DNA from 2 places in the Kitasatospora sp. NPDC034035 genome. Region 1 is predicted to be linked to the other one. Evidence: riboswitches for the same ligand, from Rfam matches in the RefSeq annotation. Region 1 holds a riboswitch; the other holds the start of a gene.
What was found. A riboswitch is a leader RNA that binds a small molecule or an ion and turns the genes downstream of it on or off. The one in region 1 is predicted to bind cyclic di-AMP.
Positions count from the first base shown of each region.

Region 2: it holds a riboswitch for cyclic di-AMP, as region 1 does, so the genes downstream of both, ACZ52J_RS30365 (M23 family metallopeptidase) here and ACZ52J_RS04765 (M23 family metallopeptidase) in region 1, are expected to answer to the same signal.

Region 1 is NZ_JBVISA010000002.1:421,879-425,878, forward strand. It holds gene ACZ52J_RS04745 (SpoIIE family protein phosphatase) at 1-65, opposite strand, end outside; gene ACZ52J_RS04750 (TetR/AcrR family transcriptional regulator) at 160-726, opposite strand; gene ACZ52J_RS04755 (alpha/beta fold hydrolase) at 804-1,631, opposite strand; gene ACZ52J_RS04760 (YiaA/YiaB family inner membrane protein) at 1,788-2,078, opposite strand; cyclic di-AMP (ydaO/yuaA leader) riboswitch at 2,275-2,433, shown strand; gene ACZ52J_RS04765 (M23 family metallopeptidase) at 2,446-3,279, shown strand; gene ACZ52J_RS04770 (hypothetical protein) at 3,343-4,000, opposite strand, start outside.
Region 2 is NZ_JBVISA010000026.1:35,656-39,655, reverse strand. It holds gene ACZ52J_RS30370 (DUF2470 domain-containing protein) at 1-408, shown strand, start outside; gene ACZ52J_RS30365 (M23 family metallopeptidase) at 710-1,702, opposite strand; cyclic di-AMP (ydaO/yuaA leader) riboswitch at 1,705-1,885, opposite strand; gene ACZ52J_RS30360 (DHA2 family efflux MFS transporter permease subunit) at 2,198-3,733, shown strand; gene purB (adenylosuccinate lyase) at 3,741-4,000, opposite strand, start outside.

The DNA of each region.
Region 1 (4,000 bases):
GTCGAACCGCTGAGCGGGGTCCGGCGCTGGTCGGGAGTCCGGCTGTCGTCCTCGGAGGGGGGCACTGATTCTTAATACCCCATTTCCCCGGACGGTGGAGGGTGACCGAGCCGCCGCACCGGCCCCCGCCCACCACGGCCTGCGCACCTGGTCGGGCCGCTACGCCGGCCAGGTGCGCAGGCCGGTGGTGAGGGCGGTGATGAGGCGGTCCTGGGTGGTGGTGAGGTCCTCGGCGAGTTGGAAGGCGCCGGCGGTGGTGAGGGAGGCGAAGCCGTGGGCGAGGGAGCGGACGGTGCGGGCGGCGTGGATCGCCTCGGAGCCGTCGAGGCCGTACTCCCGCAGGACGGCGATGATCACGCCGACGAGCCGGGCGGCCGCCCGGGCCAGGTCGTCGTCGGGCTGCGGGGCCTGGGGGAGGGCGTTGTAGCGGTGGGGGCGTTCGGTGGCGTACGCGTGGTAGGCGCGCAGGACGGTGGCGACGGCGTCGTCCCCGCTGCGGCCGACGGCGGCGTCCGCGAGGCGGTCGGCCAACTCCTCGGTGACCCGGACGGCGATCAGCTGCCGCAGTTCGGCGAGGCCGCCGCTGACGTGCTTGTACAGCGAGGGGGTGGCGACCCCGGCCCGGGCGGCGACGGCGGCCAGGGTGAGGGCGTCGGCGCCCTGTTCGTCGATGAGGGCGAGGGCGTGGTCGACGACCTGGTCGGGGGTCAGTCCTACGCGGGGCATGGTTTCGGCTTCTCCGTACGGAAGTCGGGCGACGGGTCGGGCCGGACGGCCGCTCGGTCGGGCGGCCGGGCCGGCGGTCAGGCGAGTTCGGCGAGGAAGGGCAGCAGGGCGTCCGTGGTGGCCTGCGGGTTGTCGGCCATCGGATAGTGCCCGGACCCCTCGATCATCGCCTTCCGCGCGCCGAGTGCCGCGACCTGCCGGTCGGCGACGAGTTCCGGCTTTGGGAAGTCGGGGTCCTTGCTGCCCATGACCACCAGCGCCGGGCACCGCACGGCGGCCGTCCAGCCGGCCGGCGACGAGTCCCCGGTGACGTATCCGCGGGTGGCGGTCTTGCGGCCCGGGGTGCGCAGGGCGGCGACCAGTCCGTCCACGTAGCCGTCGAAGTCGGCGGGCTTGGCGCCGGGGAAGGCCATCCGGCGCAGGTAGAAGCCCCAGAAGGCGGGCCAGTGGACGAGGGCCGCGCTCATCAGGCGGAGGGCGCCGCGCATCAGGGCGCCGGGCTGCGGGTTCTCGACGAAGGCGTCGATCAGGACGATCCCGGCGATCCGCTCCGGGGCGTCCCCGGCGGCCTTGACGACCGTCGCGCCGGTGTAGGAGTTCCCGGCGAGGACGGCGCGTTCGATGCCGAGGTGGTCGAGCAGGGCGAGGACGTCGCCGGCGATGGCGGCGGGGCCGTAGTCGTCCCAGGCGATGGAGGATTCGCCGAAGCCGCGCAGGTCCATGGTGACGACGCGGTGGCCGGCGGCGACGAGCAGCGGGCGCAGGTGCCGGTACGCGGCCCGGCTGTCGAGCATTCCGGGGAGCAGGACGACGGGGGTGCCGTCGCCCTGTCGGGTGTCGTCGAAGGCGATCCGCCCGCCGGGGACGGTCAGGTACTGGGTGTCCGGGCTGATGGGGGCGTTCATGGTGGGCCTCCTCGGTCCTTCGCTGCGACATCGGCGCTGCTGCCGATAGCCATAAAGCTAAGGCTAATAGCCTTAGCCGTCAAGCCCTCGGCCGAAGAGAGTCTCGAAGGAACTGTCGAAGAGGGCGTCGACGGGAGAGGGGAAGGCTGGCTCGCCTCAGATCCCCTCGGGCTTGAACGGGTCGTGCTCGCTGAGCAGCTTCTCCAGTCGGGCCTGGTCGACCCGGCTGACGATCTCGTTCGACTCGTGCCGGTCCCGGATCACCTTCGCCAGGGTGAAGGAGGAGGTGACCGTGTAGAGGAGGCCGATCCCGAGGAATGCCCGAGTCCACCCGCCGACCGGCAGGTAGGCGATCCCGACGGCGAGGGCGGTGCCCGACAGGGCGAAGGAGAGGATGGCCTGGATGTAGTACGCGGCCGTCGTGCGGTTCTGCATCGGTGCGCTCATGGCGCCAGGATGCGGCCGCCCGGCCGGGCCGCACATGAGTAGGAGTACTCAGATGGGGTGCTCGCATGAGGGGTCGTTCGTTGACGTCCGATCACTCGCTCCACTGCCGTCCCGGACGGATGGCTTGGAATCAGAGCGTCCTAGGATTAACGTTTGATAACGCAGCGCGGTCGTCAACGCCGTTCCCAGACGGCACCGTGCGCCGTCGCCTAATCCCGCCGACCGGCCTCCGGGCAGGTCAGGGAGCCGGGGAACCATGTTCCTTGGGGTGAATCGGCGGGGCCCCGGCCCGGCCGTAGGAGACCTTCCTGCTCCGAACCCGTCAGCTAACCCGGTAGGCGCGAAGGAAGGAAAGGAGCGCGCCTCCGTGGCGTCGACGCACACCCCGGCACACCCGGCCGGCCCCGCAGCCGGTACCCAGCTCCTCGACCACCCCGGCGTGGACGGGCCCGAGGCCCTCGGCCCGGAGGCCGAGGCCAACCGGCACCGGATGCCGCGTCAGACCCGCGGCGCCTCCCCGCTGCTCGGCGTCACCGCCGTCGCCGCCACCCTCGGTGCCACCGGCTTCGCCTCGGCCACCCCGGCCGTCGCGCCCGCCATCGAGGCCCCCGACGAGACCCCGGTCGCGCTCGCCGCCGACCCCGGCCTCGCGCTCGCCGCCCGCATCCAGCAGCAGGCCGACAGCCAGCGCACCGCCGCCGAGGAGGGTGCCCGCGTGCAGGCCGCGCAGGAGGCCGAGGCCAAGGCCGCCGCCAAGGAGGCGGAGGCCAAGGCCGCCGCGACGGAGGCGGAGGCCAAGCGCGCCGCCGCCCTCACCCTCCCGGTGAAGGACTACCGGCTCTCCGCCCACTACGGCCAGAGCGCCCGCTACTGGGCCAACCTGCACACCGGCCTGGACTTCGCCGCCGACACCGGCACCCCGGTGTACGCGCTCGGCCAGGGCACCATCACCTCGGCCGGCTGGTCCGGCTCGTACGGCTACCGGATCGTCGAGACCCTGCCCGACGGCACCGAGATCTGGTACTGCCACCTCTCCTCGATCATCAAGGGCTCCGGCGGCGTCGCCTCCGGCCAGCAGATCGGCAAGGTCGGCGCGACCGGCAACGTCACCGGCCCGCACCTGCACCTGGAGGTGCGCCCCGGCGGCGGCGCCCCGGTCGACCCGGAGCCCTGGCTCCAGCAGCACGGCCTCAACCCGTAACGGACACCCGAAAGCCCCCGGTCGCACGCTCGGTTCGAGCGGCCGGGGGCTTTTCGCGGCGTCTCACTCCTCCGCGGGCAACTGCGCCACGTACGCGTCGATCTCCTCCTGGCCGGGCTCCGGCGCCAGCTCGGGGAACTCCGCCACCAGCAGCCGCGGCAGCCCCGGCACCGTCCACTCCCCGAACAGGTCGAGCGCCGCGTCGACCGCCGCCTCCTCGAACTGCCCGAAGTCACCGGCCAGCTCGTCCGGCATCGGCCGCCCGAGCGCGGTCAGCTCGGCCAGGTTGCGGTAGCTGCGCCGCATCAGGCCCTGCTCCAGCAGCCGCCGCGCGCCGTCCGTGGCCATGCCGACCGACAGCACCCGGCCCGGTCCCCAGCCCCGCTCGTCCGGCTCGTCCAGCCAGCCGGCCGGCACCAGCGACTCGTACGCGGCCAGCCGCTCCTCCTCCGGGAGCTCGCCGAAGCCGGTCAGCCAGTCCCGCACCGCCGCCTCGTCCGCGACGTCCACCCCGTACGCGTGCAGCAGCAGCGCGTACAGCCGGGGCCAGGTCACCAGGTCGGCGCGGCGCAGCAGCCCGGCCGCGACCTCGCCCTGCCACTCGGCCTCCGCGTGCAGCCGCTCCTGGCGCTTGGCGTTGAGCCGCCGGACCGCCCGCTGGTGGTCGATCAGCAACCGGACCGCGTCGCCGTACGCGAGCGGGTCCTCCTCGGGGGTGGGT
Region 2 (4,000 bases), on a different contig from region 1:
CTCGCCGACGACGGCCTCAGCGTCCACCTGCGGGTGGACGTCGCCCACGCCGTCCTCGCCACCCCGTACGGCACCGGCGCGGTCACCGCCGCCGACCTCGCCCTCGCCGCCCCCGACCCGATGGCCCGCCACGAGGCGGCGATGCTCACCCACTTCGCCGACGACCACGCCGACGCACTCGAGGTCCTTTCCCGCCTGCTCGACCCGGTGCTGCTCGCCCGGAACCCGGACGTCCGCCCGCTCGCCCTGGACCGCCACGGCCTGGTGCTGCGCCTGGACCACCCCGACGGCCACCGCGACGTCCGCCTGGTCTTCCCCGAACCGGCCCGCGACACCGAGGACTTGGGCCACCGGATGCACGACCTGCTGGCCGCCGCCCGGTACGGTCAGCCGGCCCACCGCAGCTGAGTCGCCGGCTCACCGCCCGGCCGCGTCCTCCTCACGTACCGCCCGGACCACCACCGGCGCACCGCGAACGCCACCCCGACCCCGCCCCGACCCCGCCCCGAAAACGAACCGCCGACCCCGAAAACGGCAGCGGCCGGCCCGGCTCGCGAGGAAGTGAATCCCGCGAGCCGGGCCGGCCTGGGCGTGTCCCGCGCCCATGTCCACTGCACGGCGATCACCCGGTCGAGCGGTCACCCGACATGACCATCCCGGAGGATCGATTCGCTCCGCAGCAGCGGTGGTTCCTGAAACCCCGACAGGGTCAGAGCGCGACGCCGTGCGCGCGCAGGTAGGCGACCGGGTCGATGTCCGAGCCGTACTCCGGGCCGGTGCGGATCTCGAAGTGCAGGTGCGGGCCGGTCACGTTGCCGGTGGCGCCGGAGAGGCCGAGCTGCTGGCCGACGGTGACGGTCTGACCGATCTTCACACCGATCACGGAGAGGTGCGCGTACTCGGCGTAGTGGCCGTCGGCGAGCTTGATCTCGACCTCGTTGCCGTAGGCGCCGCCGTTGCCGGCCTTGACCACGACACCGTTGGCGACGGCGCGCAGCGGGGTGCCGGTGGAGGCCACGAAGTCCTGGCCGGTGTGGTGGCCGGAGGCCCACATCGAGCCGGCCACGCCGTAGGCCTCGCCGAGCACCGGGTGGGCCAGCGGCGCGACGAAGCCGGAGGCGGCGGCGACCGGAGCGGCGGTCACGGCCTGGGCCGGAGCGGCGGTCTGAACCTGGGTCTGCACCTGGGCGGCCGGCTTGGCGGCCTCGGTCTTGACCTGGACCTGGGCCTGCGGCTTGGCGGCCGAAGCGGCCTGGGTGACCGGAGCGGCCGGCTTGGCGGGCTTGGCCGGGGCGACGTCCGCGGACGGCGCGGCAGCGTGGCCGGCGATCGCGAACTGCTGGCCCGGGAAGATCAGGTTCGGGTTGGCGCCGACGACCGAGCGGTTCTGCTCGTACAGCGCGTGCCAGCCGCCCTCGACGTGCTTGGCGTCGGCGATCTTGGACAGGGTGTCGCCGCTGACGACGCGGTAGCTCTCGTGCGCGGCGGCCGGAGCGGCCTGGGCCGGCGCGGCCTGAGCCGGCGCGGCGTCGACGGCGGTGGTGGAGGCGGCGGCCTGCGGGGCCGGGGCGACCGGGGCGGTGTGGGCCTGGGCGCTCATCGCGGTGACGAGCGGGAGGGCGAAGGAGACACCGGTGACGGCGGTGGCGATGCCGATGCGGGCGGCGCGGGGCAGGGCGATACGACGAGCCTGAGCAGGCATGGAAGTTTCCTCTCCGACGCCTGCGAGGTGAGCTGTCGGGTTCGGGCTGGAGTTGCCCGGCCGCATGCGCGGCTTCACCCCAAGCCGGCCCTGGACGCCGCGCCCTGAGGCACGAACTTCCGGTCCGGCGACTTACCTGTGGGTCCCCCGCTCCTGCCGTACAGAGTTCAGTTCGAACCACCGGGAAGCGGCAGGACTCGGCGTTCCACCCGGTGGATCCGTCCGGACTGGCCGGGCGGTCGCTGAACTAAAACCCATCCGTTCGGGTGAAGCAATGTCGATCTCTTGAATCGGCAACCATCCCCCGGGGTGCGGTGACTCTCCGGATGATCCGCTGCACGGTGCGTACGCGATCCATTCACCCCGCGCCACTGATCCACGACCGTGCGCCGACATCGACGGCACTGCGCGGTCGTCCGCTCACGCACCGCACACCACCGACACACCCGCCGGTGACCCTTGTCACGCGGGCCTCACGGGGAGCAGGATCGGGCCGTGGCCACTTCCGAGGCCGGCACCCTGCGCCTGGGCACCGCGCAGGGTCGCTGGGTACTACTGGCGACGGTGCTCGGCTCCAGCATGGCGATGCTGGACGGCACCGTGGTGAACGTCGCCCTGCCCCGCATCGGCGCCGACCTCGGCGCCTCCCTGGCGTCCCTTCAGTGGACGCTGAACGGCTATCTGCTCACCCTGGCGGGCCTGATCCTGCTCGGCGGCGCGCTCGGCGACCGGTACGGAAGGCGCCGGGTCTTCCTCATCGGCGTGGTCTGGTTCGCCGCCGCCTCCGCGGCCTGCGCCGCCGCGCCGAACATCCAGGTGCTGATCGCCGCCCGCGCCGTCCAGGGCATCGGCGGGGCGCTGCTCACCCCCGGCTCGCTCGCCATGCTCCAAGCCGTCTTCGACCCTGACGACCGCTCGGCCGCGGTCGGGCTGTGGTCGGGCCTCGGCGGCGTGTCGGCCGCGGTCGGCCCCTTCCTCGGCGGCTGGCTGGTGGACGGCCCGGGCTGGCGCTGGATCTTCCTGCTGAACCTGCCGCTCGCGGCCGCCGTGATCACGGTCACCACGCGGTACGTGCCGGAGAGCCGGGACGAGAGCGCCACCGGCCGCTTCGACGTGCTCGGCGCGGTGCTCGCCGCGTTCGCCCTCGGCGCGATCACCTACGCGCTGACCGCCGCCGGGGAGGGCGTGTCCGCCGTGGTCTGGGTCAGCGGGTTGATCGGTGTGGTGCTCGGCGTCGCCTTCGTGGCCGTCGAGCGCCGCGCGCCCGATCCGATGCTGCCGCTCGGCCTGTTCTCCTCCCGGCTGTTCACCGCCGTGAACCTGGTCACCCTCTGCGTGTACGCGGCGTTCAGCGGCGTCTTCTTCCTGCTGGTGGTGCAGCTGCAGATCGTCGCCGGGTTCTCGCCGCTGGTCTCGGGCTTCGCGCTGGTGCCGATCACGGTGCTGATGCTGGGGCTGTCGGCGCGCGCCGGGCGCCTCGGCAAGCGGATCGGCCCGCGGATCCCGCTCACCGTCGGCCCGCTGCTGTGCGCCGCCGGGGTGCTGCTGATGCTGCGCATCGGCCCGGGCTCCTCCTACTGGGCGGACGTGCTGCCCGCCGTCACGGTGATGGGCTGCGGCATGACGCTGCTGGTCGCGCCGCTGACGGCCACCGTGCTGGCGGCCGTCGAGGTCCGGCACGCGGGCATCGCGAGCGGGGTGAACAACGCCGCCGCCCGCGCGGCCGGCCTGCTCGCGGTGGCCGCCCTCCCGGCCCTGGCCGGACTGAGCGGCGACGCCTACCGGGTGCCGTCCGCGGTCGACTCCGCCTTCCACACCGCGATGCTGATCTGCGCGGGTCTGCTGGCCGGCGGCGGGCTGATCGCCTTCGCCACCGTCCGGGGCAACGTCCTCGCCCCCGAGGACCACCTGGTGGCCGAGCCGGACTGCGCGTGGACCTGCGGCACCACCCCGCCGCTCGACCCGGGCCACGTCCACACGCACGAGGGCCCCGTCACCGGTCCGGTGGCGGGGCCCTCGCCCGACAGCTGACGAGTGGTCAGAGGATGTCGGCGGGCACGTACTTGGCGGCCTCCGGGTAGGCGGCCGCGACGGCCTCCACCTGACGGACCACCTCGGCGACCTGGGCACCGGCCGCACCGGTGAAGGAGAGCTTGTCGGCCAGCAGCGCGTCCAGCGCGGCCCGGTCCAGCGGGATCCGCTCGTCGGCGGCCAGGCGGTCGAGCAGCTCGTTCTCCCGGGCGCCCGCGCGCATCGCCAGCGCGGAGGCGACGGCGTGCTCCTTGATGACCTCGTGCC